2 regions of the Collinsella sp. AM29-10AC genome follow, and region 1 is predicted to be linked to the other one. Evidence: riboswitches for the same ligand, from Rfam matches in the RefSeq annotation. Region 1 holds a riboswitch; the other holds the start of a gene.
The links. Region 1 has a riboswitch for thiamine pyrophosphate ahead of thiM (hydroxyethylthiazole kinase). Riboswitches for the same ligand answer to the same signal wherever they lie in the genome.
Positions count from the first base shown of each region.

Region 1 (10,107 bases):
CGCAGCGGAATGGGTCAAGGTCGGCGGCAACAAGTACAACACCGCGGCGAGCGACGAGGCCGGTACCTGGTCGTGGGACGGCGCCGACGACTTGAAGCTCAGCAACTATAACGGCGGCGAGATCCAGGCCGCAGGCAAGCTCAACGTGAATTACTCGGGAACCAACATCGTCACTGCCGAATGGATCGAAAGCATCAACGTTTCTCATGGCACTAACGAGAATGCCGAGCTCAATATCCAAGGCGACGAGGGCGGCACGCTCAGCGTGACATCTACTGAGGACGCTATCCTCTCCACGGGTAATATCAAAATCGACGGAGCCGGATCCGTCAACGCCACGAGCACTGGGTTTGATGCCATCAATGCCGGGGGTGATCTCGCTATCAAAGGTTCGGGCAACGTCAACGCCACGGGCGCATCGGATGGCATCAGGGCAAACGGCAATATCACGATTGACGACAGCGGAGCCGTCACCGCCAGGGCTACCAAGGACAAGGGTATTGGAACCGACAAGAACCTCACCATAAAGGGTGGCGGGGCAGTCGAGGCAAGCTCAGCCGATGGTGAGGCCCTTTGGAGCGGCGGCAATATCAACATCTCGGACGGCAGCCAGGTCAAGGCAAGCTCCGAGAAAGACGCTGCCATCGAGGCCAAGGGCAGCCTCGCAGCCACAAACGCCTCCCTCAACGTAAACGGTGTTGAATATGGCGTCTATGCCCACAAGGGCATCACCCTCGATCATGCAAACGTGACGGTCCGTGCAAGTAAAGGCAGATACGGTGGCGCCATCGCCCTCTTCACCTACCAGGACGACATCGTCGTCAAGAACGGCTCCACCGTGGACGCGTTTGCGGAAGGCGAGGTTTCGGCTGCATTCTCCACCAGAAACGATCGACCCAACGAGAAGGGTGGCCACATCTACATCAGCGACTCCGTTGTCAAGGCCATAGCCCGCTATGTCGAGAACGGCGACGGCCCCATCCCCTACAGCGAAAACCAAGATGGCGAGACGAGGCGCGAACCCCAAGGCGAGAACATCGGCATCATCGCCCAGACCAGCGAGGGCGTCACACCCGCAGTCATCTCGATCATCCGCAGCAAGGTAACGGTCGAAGGAGATACAGCGGCAATCTTTGCCCGTGCCATGAGCGCTGACGGCAAGACAATCGGCACCATCAAGATTGAGAACGCCGCCATCCAGACGCCCGAAGGCGGCAAGGTCATTGACTATCGCAAGCTCCGTGACGGCATCTACGAAGCAGGCCAAGCCATCGGCACGGGCGACGCCACGGTCGACTCCCTCTATATCAAAGCAGTCGCCAAAAGCACGACCATCGCACCTCCCGAGGTAGCCAAGCCGGAAGACCCCAAGCCCGACGAGACCAAGCAGAACCCCAAGCCTGAGGGCTCAAAGCCGACCAAGGCCGTTGCGGCTTCAACCACGAAAGCCAAGACTACCGGCGTGCTCGCGGCGACCGGCGACACCTCGGGTGCGGCCATCGTGGCAACCGTCCTTGCGGGAACAGCCGCTATCGCCGCAGGCACCATGGCGAGCCGTAAGCGCTCTTAGACGCCTCTGCGCACATGGCAGCTCCCGCGAAGGCCCCGAGCCCCAGCACCGTTTAACAACGCCACCGCCGAGCTCCCCTCCGGCGGTGGCGTTTTCCATATGCGTCCGCAGGGGATGCACGAGATTGTCTTTGGTCTAGCCCAACCGGCATACGCTGGCGTGCGACAATTGGGGCTGCCGATATCACAACACTGAGAGAAGCCCGTCATGGAAGCGCATCAAAAGCAGATAACCGTTTATTCGAATCATACGGAAAGCGCGCCTGTCATCTACCTTCCTGTGGTCGTGGGCGACGGCAGCGAGGTTTATAAGTGTTGCCGAGAGCTCGACTGTCCGCCATTCGCCCTCGTCACCATTGGCGGGCTCGATTGGAATCGCGAGCTGAGCCCCTGGGCATGCGACGGGACCGTACGCGATGCCGAGCCTTTCGGCGGCCAAGCTGCCGGTTTTCTTGATGAGCTGCTGAATCAGATAATCCCCCAGGTCGAGTCATCGCTTCCTCAGCCGCCCACCTGGCGTGGCATTGCCGGTTACTCGCTCGCGGGCCTCTTCGCACTCTGGTCCCTCTGGCAAACCGACGCATTTGACCGCGCCGCGAGCGCATCGGGGTCGCTATGGTTTCCCGACTTTGTCGATCGCGCCAGCACGGCGCCATTTGCCGGCAGCCCGCAGGCTGTCTATCTGTCGCTCGGTAAAAAGGAGACCAAGACTCCCAACCGCATGATGCGGCACGTACTCGACGATACGCGCGCAATGGAAAAGCTGCTCGGCGAACGTGGTATTCCCACGACGCTGGAGCTCAACCCCGGCAATCACTTTTCCCAGACCGACTTGCGCATGGCCCGCGGCATCCACTGGATACTGACGCATTAAAAATGGTGCCCACGCGCATATACGCATGGGCACCATATCTTGTTTTAGCTGGACGCAGTTGTTACTCAGCAGCCTCCTCAAGCTCGGAGACGTCAAACTCAAAGTCGTTACCCGGCAGGATGGCGTTGAGCACGATGCCCACCAGCGAGCCCACGGCAAGGCCGGAAAGCGAAATCGTCACGCCGCCCAGCTCAAGCACGATGGCGCCGGCGGTGCTGTACGCAATGCCGAGCGAAAGCACGAGCACCAGGGCGGCCACCAGCACGTTGCGGTTGTTTTGGAAATCGACCTGGTTCTCGATGAGGTTGCGGACGCCCACGGCGCTGATCATGCCATAGAGCACGAGCGACACGCCGCCGATTACACACGCCGGCATGGCCGCAATGACAGCCGCGAACTTGGGGCAGAACGAGAGCGCAATGGCACAACATGCGGCAATGCGAATCACGCGCGGGTCAAACACACGCGTTAGGGCAAGCACACCGGTGTTCTCGCCATAGGTGGTGTTAGCCGGAGCGCCAAAGAGCGATGCGAGAATGGTCGCCAGGCCGTCGCCAAGCAGCGTGCGATGCAGGCCAGGATCGGCGATGTAGTTACGCTCGCAAGTGGAGCCGATAGCCGAGATGTCACCGATATGCTCGATCATGGTCGCAAAGGCCAGCGGCATAATGGTGATGATGGCCGTCGTGGCAAGACCGCTATCGAACTGCGGGCCAAAGAGCGCAAACACGGTGTTATCCCACACGACGGGCAAGCCAACCCAGGGAGCGGCTGCGACGCCCGAGAAATCAACCTCGCCGAGCGCAGTCGCAACGGCATAGCTCACCACAACGCCCAGCAGAATCGGCACGATCTTGACCATGCCACGGCCCCAGATGTTGCAGATGACGATCACCGCCACAGCGACAACGGCAACAAGCCAATTGGTCTGGCAGTTGGCGATGGCAGAGCTTGCCAAGATCAGGCCGATGGAAATGACGATGGGGCCAGTCACTACCGGCGGGAAGAAGCGCATAACGCGCTTGGCACCAAACGCGCGAAACAGGGCCGCCAGCACCGGATAGAGCAGGCCGGCACAGGCTACACCTAGGCAGGCGTAGGGCAAAAGCTCGGCCTCGCCGTTGGGCGCGATGGCGGCATAGCCCGCGATAAAGGCAAACGAAGATCCCAAAAACGCTGGCACCTTGCCGCGCGATAGGAAGTGGAAGAGCAGCGTGCCCAGGCCGGCAAACAAAAGGGTCGCCGACACCGAGAGACCGGTGAGCACGGGTACGAGCACCGTGGCACCGAACATCGCGAATAGATGCTGCAGACCGAGTAGGAACATGCGCGGGCGACCGAGCGACGACGCATCGTAGATGGCATCGGCGACGGCGGGCGTCGAGGATTGGGACATGGATGTCCTTTCATAATGGAAGGGCGCTCGGGCATATCGGATTACCTGCCCGAACGATACGATCCGAACCATTGTACGCGATGCATGCCGCTCCGACCACGACGCCCCCTGCGAACGGCAGCACTACTTCCAGATGCGCTCGGCGATGCGTTTGACCAGGGCGATCTTTGCCCACTGCTCGTCCTCGGTCAGCTTGTTGCCAATCTCGCAGCTGGCAAAGCCGCACTGGGGAGACAGATACAGGTTCTCGAGCGGCACGTACTTTGCGGCTTCGCGGATGCGCTCGACGATAACATCCTCGTTCTCGAGCTCTGCGGCCTTGGTGGTCACCAAGCCCAGCACGACCTTCTTGCCCGGGGCAACGTAGCTGAGCGGCTCAAAACCGCCGGCGCGCGGCGTATCGAACTCCAGGTAGAATGCGTCGACATCCTCATGTGCAAACAGGTACGGCGCGATGGGGTCATAGCCGCCCTCGAAAGCATAGGTAGAGTGGTAGTTGCCGCGGCACACGTGCGTGTTAATGACGAGGTCGTCGGGCTTGTCCTCGATGGCGGCGTTGTTGAGCGCCACGCCCAGCTCGCTCACCCTTTGCAGGTCAACCGGGCTCATGCCAGTCTTGGACACAAAGTCGGTATCGCAGTAGATGCCCCAGGTGCAGTCATCAAACTGGATGTTGCGGCAGCCCGCGGCATACAGGTCAGCAATCACGGTGCGGTATGCTGCGGCAATGGCATCGACGAGTTCTTCGTCGGTCTTGTAGACGGCGTGCAGACTCTCCTGCTGGCCATCGCAGCGGTCGAGTGTGACTTCGGAGAACGTCTGGATCGGCGCCGGAATGGTCTGGCGCGCGACCTGGCCCTCTCCCTCGAGCGACTTGATAAATTTGAAGTGCTCGACGAACGGATGATTCTCACCGCTAATGGGACCGGTTACCACGGCGGTGTCGGCGGTAGTCTCCTCATCGTGGAACATGTAGCCCGTGCGCGAGGCGCGGCGCTCAATGCCGTTGAGGCCCCACATAAAATCGAGGTGCCAGTAGCTGCGGCGGAACTCGCCATCGGTAATCACCTGCAGGCCGGCAGCCTTCTGCTTGGCCACTAAGTCGCGGATGGCCTCGTCCTCGACGGCCTTAAGGCCGGAAGCGTCGAGTTTACCCGCGACATAGGCGGCACGGGCGTCCTTTACAGCCTGCGGACGAAGAAAACTGCCGACGATATCGGCACGAAACGGCGCGTTCGGTTGAATCGAAGTGCTCATAGATATCTCCCTTTGCATTGGTTGCTTTACTGGGACAGAGTATGAGCGCTCATATGGACATCGTAAAATATGCGTTTATATCAGTTTGATATAGATGCTTCCTATATTAGTTGGGACTGCCATAAAGAGATTTGACCCGTGCAGAACGCAGCAGTCTAGATGTGCTGACGAATCGCTTCGATATAGGCCTGCCCGTAGCGCGTAAGTGTCGTGTTCTTGCGCGTGATGATGCCGATCTCCATGTACTCGTCTACATCGAGCGGAATGGAGATAATGCCGGGGCCGTTAAGTTCATGGCTGATCACGCCCGAACACACCGTGTAACCGTTAAGGCCCATAGCTAGGTTGAACAGCGTCGCACGGTCGCGCACGCGGATATTCTTGCGGCGCTCAAAGGTCGAGGTCAGCTCCTCGGAATAGTAAAACGAGTTGTAGCTGCCCTGCTCATAGGACAGGAACGGGTAGTCTTCCAAGTCCTCGAGCGTCACACTCGAGCGACCCGCCAGCGGATGGTCGGAGCACACAAAGACATGCGGCGTAGCGCAGAAGAGTCCTTCGAATACGAGCTCGTTGGCCGCCAGCATGCGCTCGATGACCTCGCGATTGTGCTCCGACAGATACAGGATGCCGAGCTCGCTTTTCATATGCGCGACGTCCTCGATAATCTCGTGGGTCTGCTCCTCGCGCAGGGTAAAGTCGTAGCGCGCGGCATCGAACTCGCGGATCACATCGACAAATGCATTAACGGCAAAGGAATAATGCTGGCAGCTCACACTAAAGTGCGGCACCTGCTCGGACGTGCCTTTGTACTTGCCCTCGAGCAGGTCGGCCTGGTCGAGCACCTGGCGCGCGTAGCCCAAGAAGGTCTCGCCTTCCTCGGACACAATGACGCCCTTGTTGGTGCGCTCAAAGATGTGTACACCCATCTCGTTTTCGAGATCGCGAATTGACGCGGTAATCGAAGGCTGCGACACAAAGAGCCGGCGCGAGGCCTCGGTGATGCTGCCGCATTCGGCAACTTTGACGACATATCTGAGCTGCTGGAGCTTCATGGCTTTCTCCCTAGACGTTCGTGACGTCGAAACCCGTCGCGTCCATCTGACGCATAAACGACGGCATCTCCCCCGTCGCGGCGCAGGCGGCAATCTGATGCAGAGCCCCGGCAACCGCATCATCTGCCGCAGCGCCGATATGCCAGCGCGCGGCAGCCGTGACGGCCTCGTTGGCATTGGCGACTGCAACGGAATTGGGAACGGCATCGATCATGGGCAAATCGTTATCGGAATCGCCGAATACGGCCACCTCGTCGGGCGTCAGGCCCAAAGCGCGCGCCAGCTCCAGCGCAGCACAGCCCTTGTCCCAGCCGGTCGGAAGAACGTCGAACAGGCGCACGCGGTTGTTGGGAAACACGAGCGAGAGCTCCGGCACCTCGGCGGCAACACGCTCGCGCAGCTCGGCGAGCTCCTCGCGCGAACGGGCACTCCAGATATTCGCCTTGTATACCGGGGCATCGTCAACGACAGGGCGACAGGGAGCCTCTTCGCCCTTGAGCCACGCGTTGCCGCCTGACTCCATGGCGCGACGCACACGCTCGGGATCGCTTGTCACGCAATAGGCGTCGTTGTCCCAAAAGTCATCACCCAGACGGTAGACCTTCAAATAGGTATCGTCGGTCTCTTGCTCCAGGTAGTCGGCCAGGCGCATAAGGGCATCGTTATCAGTTGCGCGCGAGGCAACCGCCTCGCCATCGACAAACATCACCTGGCCGTTGCAAAACGCACCGGTCGAGAAGCACTCGGAGCGATTGCGGAACATCCAGCTCATCGCGGACGGCTGGCGACCCGAAACCGGGCCAAAATGCAGGCCCGCCGCCTGCATGGCATGAATGCCCTCGATGGCGCAGTCGCTGGCGCCATCGTGTCCAGCAGGAATCAGCGTATCGTCCATATCGGTCAGAACAAGTTTGATCATAAGGTCCCCTCGGTCATTCTTTATCCCGTCTATTGTAACGACCTGCCAATAAGGGACAGGTTTATCTTGGCAGGTTTTATCTGGGAAAATGCAGCGCCCCTGTTGCCACCTGCCAAAATAAACCTGTCCCATATTGGCAGGTGCGCTAGTATAGGGAACAACAGATTCGATGCGGGAGTGCCGGCGGTGCAAACCACAAGGCTGAGAGGGCATAGGGCCCAATCCTTTGAACCTGTCAGTTAATGCTGGCGTAGGGAGCATGCCGCCTTTACAGGGGCGCTGTCTATGCACAGCGCCCCTTTTCTATGCCAAGGAGGCATGTGCAGTGATTGATTCGGAACAGCTTAAGCAACATATGGTCAAGGCCGTAGAGGAGATTCGAGCCACCAATCCGATGGCCGGCTCCATCACCAACACGGTGACGATCGACTTTGTCGCCAACGCGCAGCTCGCCGTGGGCGGTTCGGCCGCCATGGTCTATCTGCCCGACGAGGGCGAGGCGCTCGTTGCCGGCGGCGCCGCCATCTATCTCAACATGGGCACGCTCTTCCCCATCTACGAGCAGACGATTCCCCGCGCGGCCAAGGCGGCACACGACGCCGGCAAGCCCTGGGTGCTCGATCCGGTGGGTCTGGGCATCGGTAGCCTGCGCACCCAGCTGGTAAACGAGCTCAAGCAGTACAAGCCCGCCATCGTACGCGGCAACGCCTCCGAGATCATCGCACTCTCCGGCCTGTGGGGTCTTGAGGGCGAGTCGGCCGATCTGAGCCGCGTACGTGGTGTCGATACCACCGACACGGTCGACGCCGCCCGCGATGCCGCCGTGGCGCTCGCTCGCTACACCGGCGGCGCCGTTGTGGTCTCGGGCGAAGTCGACCTGATTACCGACGGCACGACCGTGGCCAAATCCCACGGCGGCAGCCCGCTCATGTCCAAGATTACCGGCTGCGGTTGCTCGCAGGGCGGCGTGCTGGCCGTGTACGCCTGCGCTGCCGATCCGTTTACGGCAGCCGTCTGCGGTACCGCCGTCTACAACGTCGCCGGCACGCGTGCCGCCGCCGTCGCCGATGCCCCGGCAAGCTTTAAGGTCGCCTTTATCGACGAGCTCTACCGCGCAACCGCCCAAGACATCGCCGATAACCAACTCGAGCTCGAGGAGGCATAAGCCATGTCCGAGCCCGCAACCAATGCCGGCATGAACACGCTCGTCGCTGTGGCCATCGCCCCGTGCGGCACCGGCGATGAACTGTCCGCCGAGGTCGCCGAGGTCGTGCGCGTCATTCGCGAGAGCGGCCTTCCCAACCGCACCACCTCGATGTTCACCGAGATCGAGGGCGACTGGGACGAGGTCATGCAGGTCGTGCGCGACGCGACCTTTGTGTTAGCGAACAAGGGCATCCGAACCGAAGTCGTGCTCAAAGCCGATATTCGACCTGGATTTACCGACACCATGACCGGCAAACTCGAGCGCATGGAAGCGCAGATCAAAAAGCAGGAGGAAGCACGATGAGCATCCGCGACAACCTTGATATCTCGGCCTATCTGGTGCTCGGCCCCGAAAACACCCTCGGACGCCCCGTGGGCGATGTGGTGGCCCAGGCGCTCGACGCCGGCTTTACCTGCATTCAGGTGCGCTCCAAGGTGGCAAGCGCCCGCGAGATCATTGCGCTGACCGGCGACGCCGCGCAGGCAATCGCACAGGCCGGCAAGACCGGTCAGGTCGCCTTGCTGATCGATGACCGCCTTGACTGCGTACTCGCCGCACGCGAGCAGGGCATTGCGGTCGACGGCGTGCACGTGGGCCAGAGCGATATTCCCGTCGAGGTCTGTCGCAAGCTGCTGGGCCCCGACGCCATCGTGGGCCTTTCGGCCCGTTGCGAGGAAATGCTCGAGTACGTCAAGACCGCCGACATGAGTCTGGTCGACTACCTGGGCATCGGCCCGCTCCACGAGACCGAGACCAAGCGCGACTGCGGACGCGCAGCCGATGGCTCCATCATCACCAAGAGCTTTGAGGACCTGGCCGCACTCCACGCGGCAAGCCCCGTGCCCATCGTGGTGGGCGGCGGCGTTAAGACGGCCGACTTGCCGCAGCTTAAGGCAACCGGCGTCGACGGCTTCTTTGTGGTGAGCGCCGTCTGCAGCGCCGACGATCCCTACGCCGCGGCCAAGGAGCTTGTCGACACCTGGCAGCAGGCATAGGCATAGGCCGAACAGCTGATTCGCAGCCTCATATCTTCAGCAATGGAAAGCGCATCCCAGTTTGGGCCTCCATTCCGGGATGCGCTTTCCGTATGCGACCCTTACCCCGCCAGATACGCTTCCAACGCCGGCAAAGTCGCCTCTGCATCGTGGCGGCCGACCTGGTAGATGCGCTCGAGCTCATCCGGTTCGCGGCACAGCGACGGCACCTTCACCGATTCGCTCGGCCGCACCACAAAGATTTCCCCGGCAGCCTCTCGACGTGCCAGGTCATCGAGCGTGGCATTGTAGACCTCATGCCGATGCTCAAGCGCTGCAACAAACTCCGGATAGTGACGGAACACGCGCCGCAGCATGGGCATCACGCTGTTGGGCTGCTTCACAAAGCCCGCCGGCTGCGTGAGTACCACGATATTGCGGTCATACCCCTGCGCAAACAGCCATGCGCTGGGAATAGAATCAGCCACGCCACCATCCAGATACTTATGCCCGTCAATAGCAACGGGACGCGTCGCCACAGGAATCGCCGACGATGCCCGGATCCACTCGATATCCCGCTCGTCGCCATAGGGCAGGTCGTGGTAGACGGCCTTGCCCGTCTCGATATCGGTGCACACGCACGTAAACCGCATGGGGCAGGCGCGATACGCCTCCAGGTCGATGGGATCGCGCTCGATGGGCACCTCGTGATAGGCAAAATCGGCATTGAACATATCGCCGGTTCGCAGCCAGCTGGTCACGCTCGCATAGCGTTTGTCGGCGCAATAGGCCTTGTTATAGCGAATGGCGCGGCCGATCTGGCGCGATTTAAAGTTGTAGCCAAATGCCGCGCCCGCCG
Region 1 is NZ_QSKB01000003.1:75,514-85,620, reverse strand. It holds gene DW754_RS02020 (hypothetical protein) at 1-1,570, shown strand, start outside; gene DW754_RS02015 (alpha/beta hydrolase) at 1,778-2,443, shown strand; gene DW754_RS02010 (uracil-xanthine permease family protein) at 2,505-3,839, opposite strand; gene DW754_RS02005 (5-methyltetrahydropteroyltriglutamate--homocysteine S-methyltransferase) at 3,963-5,096, opposite strand; gene DW754_RS02000 (LysR family transcriptional regulator) at 5,252-6,148, opposite strand; gene DW754_RS01995 (HAD-IIB family hydrolase) at 6,159-7,067, opposite strand; TPP riboswitch at 7,231-7,341, shown strand; gene thiM (hydroxyethylthiazole kinase) at 7,393-8,232, shown strand; gene DW754_RS01985 (thiamine-binding protein) at 8,236-8,577, shown strand; gene DW754_RS01980 (thiamine phosphate synthase) at 8,574-9,269, shown strand; gene DW754_RS01975 (patatin family protein) at 9,371-10,107, opposite strand, start outside.

Region 2 (10,107 bases), on a different contig from region 1:
GCGTGCGTGATCTATCGCGGCAGCTATATCTATAAGAGCAATATTGACGTGGAGCTGTATCAGCAGGTCTTGAGCCGTGCCTCGGAGGATCCTCGCGCTGTCCCCGTCCTGTGCTGCTTCGACGAGTTCTACGTGCTTGCCCGCGACCATCAATACCACGACGAGATCAGCGTCTACTACAACACAATCAACTACGTCGACAGCTTTGAGGGCATTGATTTCGAGTCCAACAAGATTTCGGTCTTCTTCCCCGGCTACGACGCCGAGCCCGCTTTCCGCGAGACCTATAGCCCCGAGTTCTCGGACAAGCTCTACGTCACCAACGCCGGGCGCGAGTGGATCGACTTTATGAACCTGGGCGTCGACAAGGGCGCCGGCGTCGCGCACCTGTGCGAGCACCTGGACATCGATATTGCCGATGCTGCCGCCGTGGGCGATACCTACAACGACATCCCCATGCTGGAGCGCGTCGGGCATAGCTTTATCGTGGACAATGCCGAGGAGCACATGAACGCGCATGCCAAGTGGCGCATTCCGAGCAACAACGACGGGGGCGTACTGACGCTCATCGACGCCATCTTGGCGGCTCGGTAACGTAGCTCATCGGACCTGGCCGGGCGAGGCGGGTAAGTTTTTCGCTCGGTCAGGTCCTGGGCTCGCTCGGAAAGCACATTAAGTGCTTTCCGGCTCGTGCGGAATCTACGAAAAACTTACCCGCCTCGCCCGGCCAGGTCCTGCGGTGACTTGCTTGCCGCCTGGATGGCGTCTTGGCGCCTAGATACTTTGGCTGATTTTTATTGAACGAAGGACGCTCCTTGTTGATGAGGGGCGTCCTCCTGGTTTTGTATTACTTTGGAATTGTGATCATGCCCTTACTTGGCGTCTGCCCAGGTCACTCCAGTCGAAGCTTCGGCGATTAGGGGGACGCGGAGGTCTACTACGTGCTCCATGACGTCGCGGACCATGGTGGTTAGGCGCTCGACTTCGTCGACGGGGCACTCAAAGTCCAGTTCGTCGTGCACCTGTAAGATCATGTGGGCGGCAAAGCCTTCTTCTTCCAGACGGCGGCTTACGCGGGCCATGGCGATCTTGATGATGTCGGCCGCGGTGCCCTGCATGGGGTGGTTCATGGCCGTGCGCTCGCCGAAGCCGCGGAGTTGCGGATTTTTGGCCTTGAGCTCCGGAATATGACGACGGCGGCCGTACATGGTCTCGGCGTAGCCCGTCTGCTTGGCGCGTGCCACCACGTTGTCGAGGAACGTGCGCACACCCGGGTAGGCCTCGTAGTAGCGGTCGATCATGTCGCGTGCCTCGGCCATCGAGATATGCAGCGACTGCGACAGGCCGTAGGCCTGCTGGCCATACACGATGCCAAAGTTCACGGCCTTGGCGCGACTGCGCAAGTCGGGCGTTACCTCGGACACCGGCACACCAAACACGCGCGCCGCCGTCTCGGCATGGAAGTCCTCGCCCTCGTTAAAGGCGCGCACCAGGTGCTCGTCACCCGAGAGATGTGCCAGCAGACGCAGCTCGATCTGCGAGTAGTCCACCGCCAAAAAGACGCTTCCCTCGCCTGCCGAAAACGCCGTCTTGACGGTACGACCCAGCTCCGAGCGCGTCGGGATGTTCTGCAGGTTCGGGTCGCTCGAGGACAGACGCCCCGTTGCCGTGATGGTCTGGTTGTACGTAGTGTGTACGCGACCGTCACCACGGCGTAGCGGGCCCAGCGTGTCCAGATAGGTGGACTTGATCTTAGACTTCTCACGCCAGTCCAAGATCAGACGCACGATTTCGTGGTCACGGGCAAGATCGCTCAGAACCTTGGCGTTGGTTGAATAATAGCCGCGCTTAGTCTTCTTGAGGCCCTTGGTCGGAAGGCCCATCACGTCAAAGAGCACGTGCGAAAGTTGCATGGGGCTGCCGATGTTAAAGGTCTCGTCACCCGCCAGGTCGCGAATGCTGCGCTCAACCTCGGCAATCTGGGTCGCCAGACCCTCGGACAGACTGTGCAGGCGGTCGGGGTCCACAAGCATGCCCGCGCGCTCCATCTTGGCAAGTACCGGAACGAGCGGCATCTCGATACCATCGAACACGTTGGCGGCGTTCTCGCGGGCCATGCGGTCGCGCAACGGCGCCACGAGCGCCAGCGTCAGGGCCGCAGTACGGGCGGCAGGCGCCGGAGCGTCCTCACCGGCACCCTCTGCACCGCGCGCCGCAGGCAGCGCCATCTGCAGATAGGTATCGGCCAGATACGCCTCGTCAAACTCAGAGCGGTCAGAATCCAGCAGGTAGGCGGCAACCACGGTGTCGAAGATACGCGTGGAATCGACTGCCAGCGGATCCATGAGCTCGGGCTCAGAAGAATCGATGGGCGAAAGCTCGTGCAACAACGCCTTCGTATCCGGGCTCGCCACGCGGCCCTCCATAAACAGGCGCGCAAGCACGCCGGCAATCACGCCGTGGGCGAAGTTGAAGCCATCGACTACGGCAGTGGTACCGCCGTCGCCCTCCTCGAGCGCGAACAGGCCCTTGGACGTCGCCAACCACAGCGTGCGCGTCAGTCCAAAGAGCGCGCCCTCTTCCTTGTCGTCGTCCACCACGGCGGCGACCCACTCGCCGGCATCAATCGCGCGGGAGACCTCAGCCGCAACGGCACCAAGCGCGTCGGCATCGCCGGCGGCTGCGCGAACCATAGCAGGTATCTCAAACACACTGGAGGCAGCAGCAGCCCCGCCCTCGCCGCCGATCAACGCCAAGAAACGGTTCTGCATGGCGGTGATACCAAGCGTACCCAGTGCCGCAGACACCTCGTCGGCAGAAAACGCCGGGAAGGACGTCGCCTCAAAATCGAGCTCGACGGGCGCATCGGTGCGAATGGTTGCGACCTTGCGGCTCAGCAGCGCATCGTCGATGTGCGCACGCAGGTTCTCGCCCATCTTGCCCTTGACCTCGTCGGCATGCGCGATGACCTCGTCCAAGCTGCCGTACTGTGCGATGAGCGCGCTCGCCTTTTTGGGGCCGATGCCCGGTACGCCGGGAATGTTGTCCGACGTATCGCCCTTTAGACCGTAAAAATCGGGCACGAGCGCCGGCGTAATGCCATGATACAGGTCGTCCACGCTCTCGGGCGTCATGATCGCCACGTCGGACAGGCCCTTGCGGGTCGAGACCACGTTGACGTGCTCGGTCACGAGTTGATACATGTCGCGGTCGCCGGTCACCAGCAGCATGTCGCAGCCGGCCTCTTCACCCAGGCGCGCCATGGTTCCCAGGATATCGTCGCCTTCCCAGCCCTCGGACTGCAGAATCGGCACGTTGAGCGCGGTGAGCAGCTCCTTGATCATCGGAAACTGCGCATGCAGATCGGGGTCCATGGGCGGGCGTTGCGCCTTATACTGCGGCAGCATCTCCATGCGCACGCGCGGTTTGCCCTTGTCAAACGCCACGACCACACCGTCGGGGTTAAAGGCATCGATCATCTTGAGAAACATGTTCAGAAAGCCGAAAATCGCGTTGGTGGGGCGGCCGTCCGGCGCATTCATGGTGGGCGGCACGGCGTGGAAGGCGCGGTGCATGAGCGAGTTGCCGTCGATAACGGCAAAGGTGCGGCGCTTGTCAGACATATTGAATACCTCGCTTTGGGCTGGGCACGGTTTGCTTACTCCAGTTTACACGCTCCCCGCCCCGCGGCCACCGCACATCAAGCTCCCCCGCCACCGCGAGCCCGCGCGTGATACGATGGCTCACGGTACATCAACCAGCACGATCGATCCGAAAGGAGCCTGCGTCATGGAGCGTCCCTGCGCATGGAAAAAGTACACGCCACAGCAAGTCGAGGAGCTCGAGGGGCTTTGCCGCGGCTATAAGCAGTTTTTGAGCGAGAACAAGACCGAGCGCCTGTGCGTCAAGACCGGCATCAAGATGGCCGAGGAGGCGGGATACGTCGACCTGGAGACCGTGATCGCCGAGGGCCGCACGCTCAAGGCCGGCGACAAGGTGTACGCCGCCAACCACGGCAAGGACCTTATGCTCGTCAACCTGGGCACCGCCCCGCTCGAGCAGGGCTTTAACATCCTGGGCGCCCACGTGGACTCGCCGCGCCTGGACCTTAAGCAGAATCCCGCCTTCGAGGCCGGCGACATGGCCTACCTCGACACGCACTACTACGGCGGCGTCAAGAGCTACCACTGGGTAGCCTCCCCGCTCGCACTCGTGGGCGTCATCTGCAAAAAGGACGGTACCACCGTCGACATCAATATCGGCGACAAGGCAGACGATCCGGTCTTTACCATCTCCGATCTGCTGATCCACCTCTCGAGCGAGCAGATGGCCAAGCCCGCCAAGGACGCCGTCGACGCCGAGATTCTCGACGTGATCGTGGGCGGCCGTCCCGTCAAGTTCGATGAGGACGACAAGGACGCTTCCAAGGAGCCCGTCAAGCAGATGTTCTTGGACATCCTCAAAGAGCAGTACGGCGTCGAGGAGGAGGACTTCCTCTCCGCCGAGATCGAGGTCGTGCCCGCCGGCCCCGCCCGCGACATGGGCCTCGACCGCTCCATGATTCTGGGCTATGGTCACGACGACCGCGTCTGCGCTTACCCCTCCATGCTCGCCCAGATCAATGTGGCCAATGTCGAGCGCACGAGCATCACGCTCATCGTCGACAAAGAGGAGATCGGCTCCGTGGGCGCCACCGGCATGACGAGCCGCTTCTTCGAGAACACCGTCGCCGAGATCATGACGCTCGCCGGCGAGGACAGCCCGCTGGCTCTGCGCCGCGCGCTCGCCCACAGCCGTATGCTCTCCTCCGACGTGTCCGCCGGCTTCGACCCGGGCTATGCCGGCAAGTTCGAGACCAAGAACGCCGCCTTTATGGGTCGCGGCCTGTGCTTTAACAAGTACACGGGCAGCCGCGGCAAGGGCGGCTCTAACGACGCCGACGCCGAGTATGTGGCCCTCATTCGCGACATCATGGACAAGGCAGGAGTGGACTTCCAGACCTGCGAGCTCGGCCGCGTCAACGCGGGCGGCGGCGGCACCATCGCCTACATCATGGCCAAGTACGGCATGAACGTCATCGATTCCGGCGTTGCCGTCCTGTCCATGCACGCCCTGTGGGAGGTCGCCAACAAGGCCGACATCTACGAGGCCTATCGCGGCTACAAGGCCTTCCTCGAGCGCGCCTAATCCACCCCACCCATAACTTGCGGTGGAATACGGATTGATTTGGTCTTTCAATAGCCCAAACAGACCGTATTCCACCGCAATTTCTTTTTTGGCAGAGGAGAGTCCATGCTGCAGGTCATCATTTCGCCCGCCAAGCAGATGCGCGCGGCCCAAAATGCTTTTGAAGTCCTGGGCATTCCACCCTTTGTGCGCGAGACAGCTCGCCTCCACCGCGCACTGCTAGATATCGAGCGGAATGAAGGCAGCGGCGGCCTGCAGGCGCTGTGGAACGTGAGTGACAAACTGCTGGGACCTTGCCTCAACACCCTGCATGAGTTCGGGCCCATCCTGAAAAACGGCGATCTCGACAATCCCGCACTCGCCCGTCACTTCTCCCCTGCCATCATGTCCTATCACGGCATTCAGTACCAGAGCATGGCACCCGAGGTAATGGATGCCGAACAGCTCGCCTGGCTGCAAAGCCATCTGTGGATCCTCTCCGGCCTCTACGGGTGCGTTCGTCCCTTTCATGCCGTCGAACCGTATCGGCTGGAGATGGGCGCGAAGCTTGTCGTCGACGGTGCCCGAGACCTCTACGCATTTTGGAGCGATAAGCTCGCGCGGGCTATCGCCCCGGCAGGCTCAAACACCACGATCGTCAACCTCGCCAGCGTAGAGTATGCCAAAGCCGTTCTGCCCCACCTCGCGGGCGACGCCACGGCCGTCACATGCCTCTTTGGCGAGGGCATCCGCAACGGGAAGCCCATCCAACGGTCGACCGCCAGCAAAAAGGCGCGCGGCTCCATGGTGCGGTGGATGGCAGAAAACAAGCTCGAGGATGCAAGCGAACTTACCGCATTCAACATCGGCTATCGGCACATCCCCGAGCTTTCAGACAAAAACACCCTGGTTTTCATGAACGCGCAGGCACTATAGGCCCGCCGTTTCCAAACACCCCGTTACTCCGCCAAGCCATCGGCCTTTGCAATCTCGCTCGTCGAGCCATCTTGGTAGGTAATCTTAACGTGCTCTACGTCGGATACCGTAACGCCCGACGGAGGTTCCAGACGCCACTCCGTCAGCGCAATGTCCATGGTCGTGGGCACGTCCCCTTGATCTTTGAGCTTCACCGTCAGCGTTTTGAGCGTCGCATCAAACGTCACGCGTTCGATTTCTTCACCCGGAATAGACCCGCCGCTCAGCTGCAGCTGCACAAACTCGTCGCGCGGATACCAATAGTCGCCCGGTGCGGCAACCGTGTTGCCACCAGAAACTTTCATGGTCATAATCGGCAGGCCCTCGTCGGCTTCAAACCCCCAGGTGGCGCCGCCAGGACCGCCGAACGTCCAAATACAAAAGGCAATCACCAGCACGGCAAGCACCGCAAAACCAATCGCGACCAACCCATGGTGCGCACGGCTTTCCTCGGCCGATACACCCCATTGTGTCTCTCGATATAGATGCTTGTCTTCCATGTACGCCTCCCCACAGGCACGCTCGTTGGCCCAATCGTACCCATTCAGGCTATACTTGAGCCCATTACATAAACGGGGAGCTTGCAGGACAAGACGGCAGGCTGAGACTGGGCGCGCCCGCCCTGACCCGCAAACCTGATATGGGTAATGCCAACGAAGGGAGCCGTGCCAATGAGCGCACAGACCGAGCCCAAGCTCGTCACGCAAATCGACTTCGCCCGCGCCGGGCGGATCACACCGCAGATGAAGGAGGTCGCCGAGCGCGAGCATCGCGACCCCGAGTACATCCGCGAGCGCGTGGCCGACGGCCGCATCTCCATTCCCGCCAACATCGTGCACATCAAAAAGGGCATGCGCGCCTTTGGCGTCGGTGAGGGCCTGTCCACCAAGGTCAACGTGAACCTGGGCATCTCGGGCGACAAGGCCGATGCCGCCGAGGAATGGAAGAAGGTCAAGATCGCCGAGGACTTTGGCGCCGACGCCATCATGGACCTCTCCAACTCGGGCAAGACGCGCCAGTTCCGCCAGCAGCTCATCGACGAGACGCCGCTCATGGTAGGCACCGTCCCCATGTACGACGCCATCGGCTACATGGAAAAGCCGCTGGTCAAGCTCACCAAGGACGACCTGTTCGAAGTCGTGCGCGCGCATGCCGAGGACGGCGTGGACTTTATGACCATCCACTGCGGCATAAACAAGTCGGTCACCAAGACCTTTAAGGAGACCGGCCGCCTGATGAACATCGTGAGCCGTGGCGGCTCACTGCTGTTTGGCTGGATGGAGGTCACCGGTAACGAGAACCCATTCTATGAGTTCTACGACGAGTTGCTCGAGATTTGCCACGAGTACGACGTGACGATTTCGCTCGGCGACTCCTGCCGCCCGGGCTGCCTCTACGACTCCAACGACGCCACCGAGACCGCTGAGATGATCGAGCTGGGCAAGCTGTGCAAGCGCGCTTGGGCCGCCGGCGTCCAGGTCATGGTCGAGGGCCCGGGTCACATGGCGCTCGACGAGATCGCCGCCAACATGAAACTGCAGAAACGCCTGTGCCACAATGCTCCGTTCTATGTGCTCGGGCCGCTGGTGACCGATATCGGCGTGGGTTACGACCACATCACCGCTGCCATCGGCGGCGCCATCTCCGCCAGCTCCGGTGCCGACTTCCTGTGCTACGTGACACCGGCAGAGCACCTATGCCTGCCCAACGCCCAGGATGTGCTCGACGGCCTCATGGCCACCAAGATCGCCGCACACGCCGCCGACATCGCCAAAAAGGTGCCGCACGCCCGCGACATGGACGACAAGATGGGCCAGGCACGCCGCAAGCTTGACTGGGACGCCATGTGGGAGTGCGCGCTCGACCCGGTTACGGGCAAGAAGCGCTACGAGGAGTCCCCCGCCGCCACCGAGGGCACTTGCACCATGTGTGGCAAGATGTGCGCCGTCCGCACCGTCAACAAGATCTTCGAGGGCACCACGATCGACCTCGGCATAGAGGACTAACCCTGTCGCCGCGGCCGCCTCTGGCGGCGAGCTGGTGCCTGTCAATTGTTGACGTGTGAACATTTGCTTGCATTTGCGTAAAGATTGCATCGCCCGCCCGGGTTCGACATAGAGTCGGCCCGGGCATCTTTATAATGCTGGCTTAAAGACCCATTTGATTCCGACCGAACAAGGGAGCGAACATGGATCGTAGTAAGGTACCTGCCGTCCTGTCCATCGCGGGATCCGATTCCAGCGGCGGCGCCGGCATTCAGGCCGACATCAAGACCATCACGGCGCACCGCCTGTATGCCGAGACGGCCATCACCGCCATCACAGCGCAAAACACGCTGGGCGTCACCGCCGTACAGGATATCTCGCCAGATATCGTAGCCGCGCAAATTGACGCCGTTTTTGACGATATCCGCCCGAGCGCCGTCAAGATCGGCATGGTTTCTTCTGTCGAGATTATCGAAGTCATCGCCGACCGCTTGAGCGCCTGGAACGCAACGAACGTGGTCGTCGACCCCGTCATGGTCGCCACCTCGGGCGCGCGGCTGATTGCCGAAGATGCCGCCGAGGCGCTCACCCGCCGCCTGTTCCCGCTGGCGACGGTTATCACGCCCAATATTCCCGAGGCCATGGCCCTGCTCGACTACGAGGTCGACTCCGAGCGCACGCAGCAAAATGCTGCCATGCTCCTCACCCGCCGCTTTGGTTGCGCATCCCTCGTTAAGGGTGGGCATCTTGTCAACGAGGCCAACGATGTACTGGCCGAACCCGCGCCGCTCGATGACGAGGGCAACCATCTGGGAGATCCACTCACCACGTGGTTCCGCCACAAGCGTATCGATACCAATAACACACACGGCACCGGCTGCACGCTCTCGTCCGCCATTGCCTGCGCGCTGGCCCAGGGTATGGATCTTGCCGATGCCGTCAACGCTGGCAAGGCCTACCTGACAGGCGCTCTGGCCGCCGGCCTGAACATGGGCAAAGGCTCCGGCCCCGTCAACCACATGTGGCAGTATTAAGATTCGCAGTCCAAAACCACCGCAAAGGGGACAGGCACCCTTGCGGTGGTTCCCACAAACATCTCGATCTGTAACAGTTAAAGTCCATTTTTCGGCCCACCCGTTACAAATCGAGACATCCAAATTCCACTGAGAAGATAATCTCGATGTGTAACAGTAACTCGGCAAAATCGACCCTAGATGTTACAGATCGAGACAAACGACCGATATCGACCTAAATAATCTTAATCTGTAACATCTAGCCCGTTTTTGGCCTTACAACTGTTACAGATCAAAGCAAACCAACGAAACAAGCCGTCGCAAGGAGAACTATTGTGGTGGTTTGGGGCCGTGCTACTCACCGAGCATCTCTTGGAGCTTGGCCGCCACGGCGTGACCCAGGCTCTCATGGCTTTCGGGCATCATATGCAGATAGTCGATATCGCCCGGCTCGGCAAACTCCGCTGCATTCAAAAAGTCGCAGCCAAACTGCTCGGCTACGTGCGCGTAGTATTCAGCAAAATGCTCCGAGGCCTCGACGGAACGCTCGTCAAAATCGGTCATATATACATCGGCGATCTGCGGCTTGATCTTGATAGGAGCCATCAGCAGAATGCGCGGACAAGGCGCAGCGTCGGTCCACGGAAACGCGCGGACGGCGCGAATCAGCGCCATGGCGCCACGGGCGATATCGGCAGCCGTCACGTTAAAGACCGTCTTGCAGTCGTTGGTGCCCAGCATGATCACAATGGCGTCCAGTGGCTTATGGGCCTCGAGCAGCATCGGCAGCGCGCGGATGCCGTTAAGATTGGTGTCCAGATGGCACATGTCGTCGCGTACCGTCGTGCGGCCGTTGAGGCCTTCTTCAATTACATGCCAGCCCTCGCCTAAGTCACGTTGGGCCACGCCGCACCAGCGCACATCCCGCGCATAGCGCACCGCGGTGCCGTCGCGCATGCCCGCCGGAT
Region 2 is NZ_QSKB01000015.1:20,166-30,272, forward strand. It holds gene DW754_RS06085 (Cof-type HAD-IIB family hydrolase) at 1-594, shown strand, start outside; gene polA (DNA polymerase I) at 873-3,623, opposite strand; gene DW754_RS06095 (aminopeptidase) at 3,790-5,187, shown strand; gene DW754_RS06100 (YaaA family protein) at 5,293-6,102, shown strand; gene DW754_RS06105 (hypothetical protein) at 6,126-6,641, opposite strand; TPP riboswitch at 6,705-6,820, shown strand; gene thiC (phosphomethylpyrimidine synthase ThiC) at 6,813-8,147, shown strand; gene thiD (bifunctional hydroxymethylpyrimidine kinase/phosphomethylpyrimidine kinase) at 8,330-9,160, shown strand; gene DW754_RS06120 (SGNH/GDSL hydrolase family protein) at 9,494-10,107, opposite strand, start outside.
Region 2: linked by a shared signal. The riboswitch ahead of thiC (phosphomethylpyrimidine synthase ThiC) and the one ahead of thiM (hydroxyethylthiazole kinase) in region 1 are both predicted to bind thiamine pyrophosphate.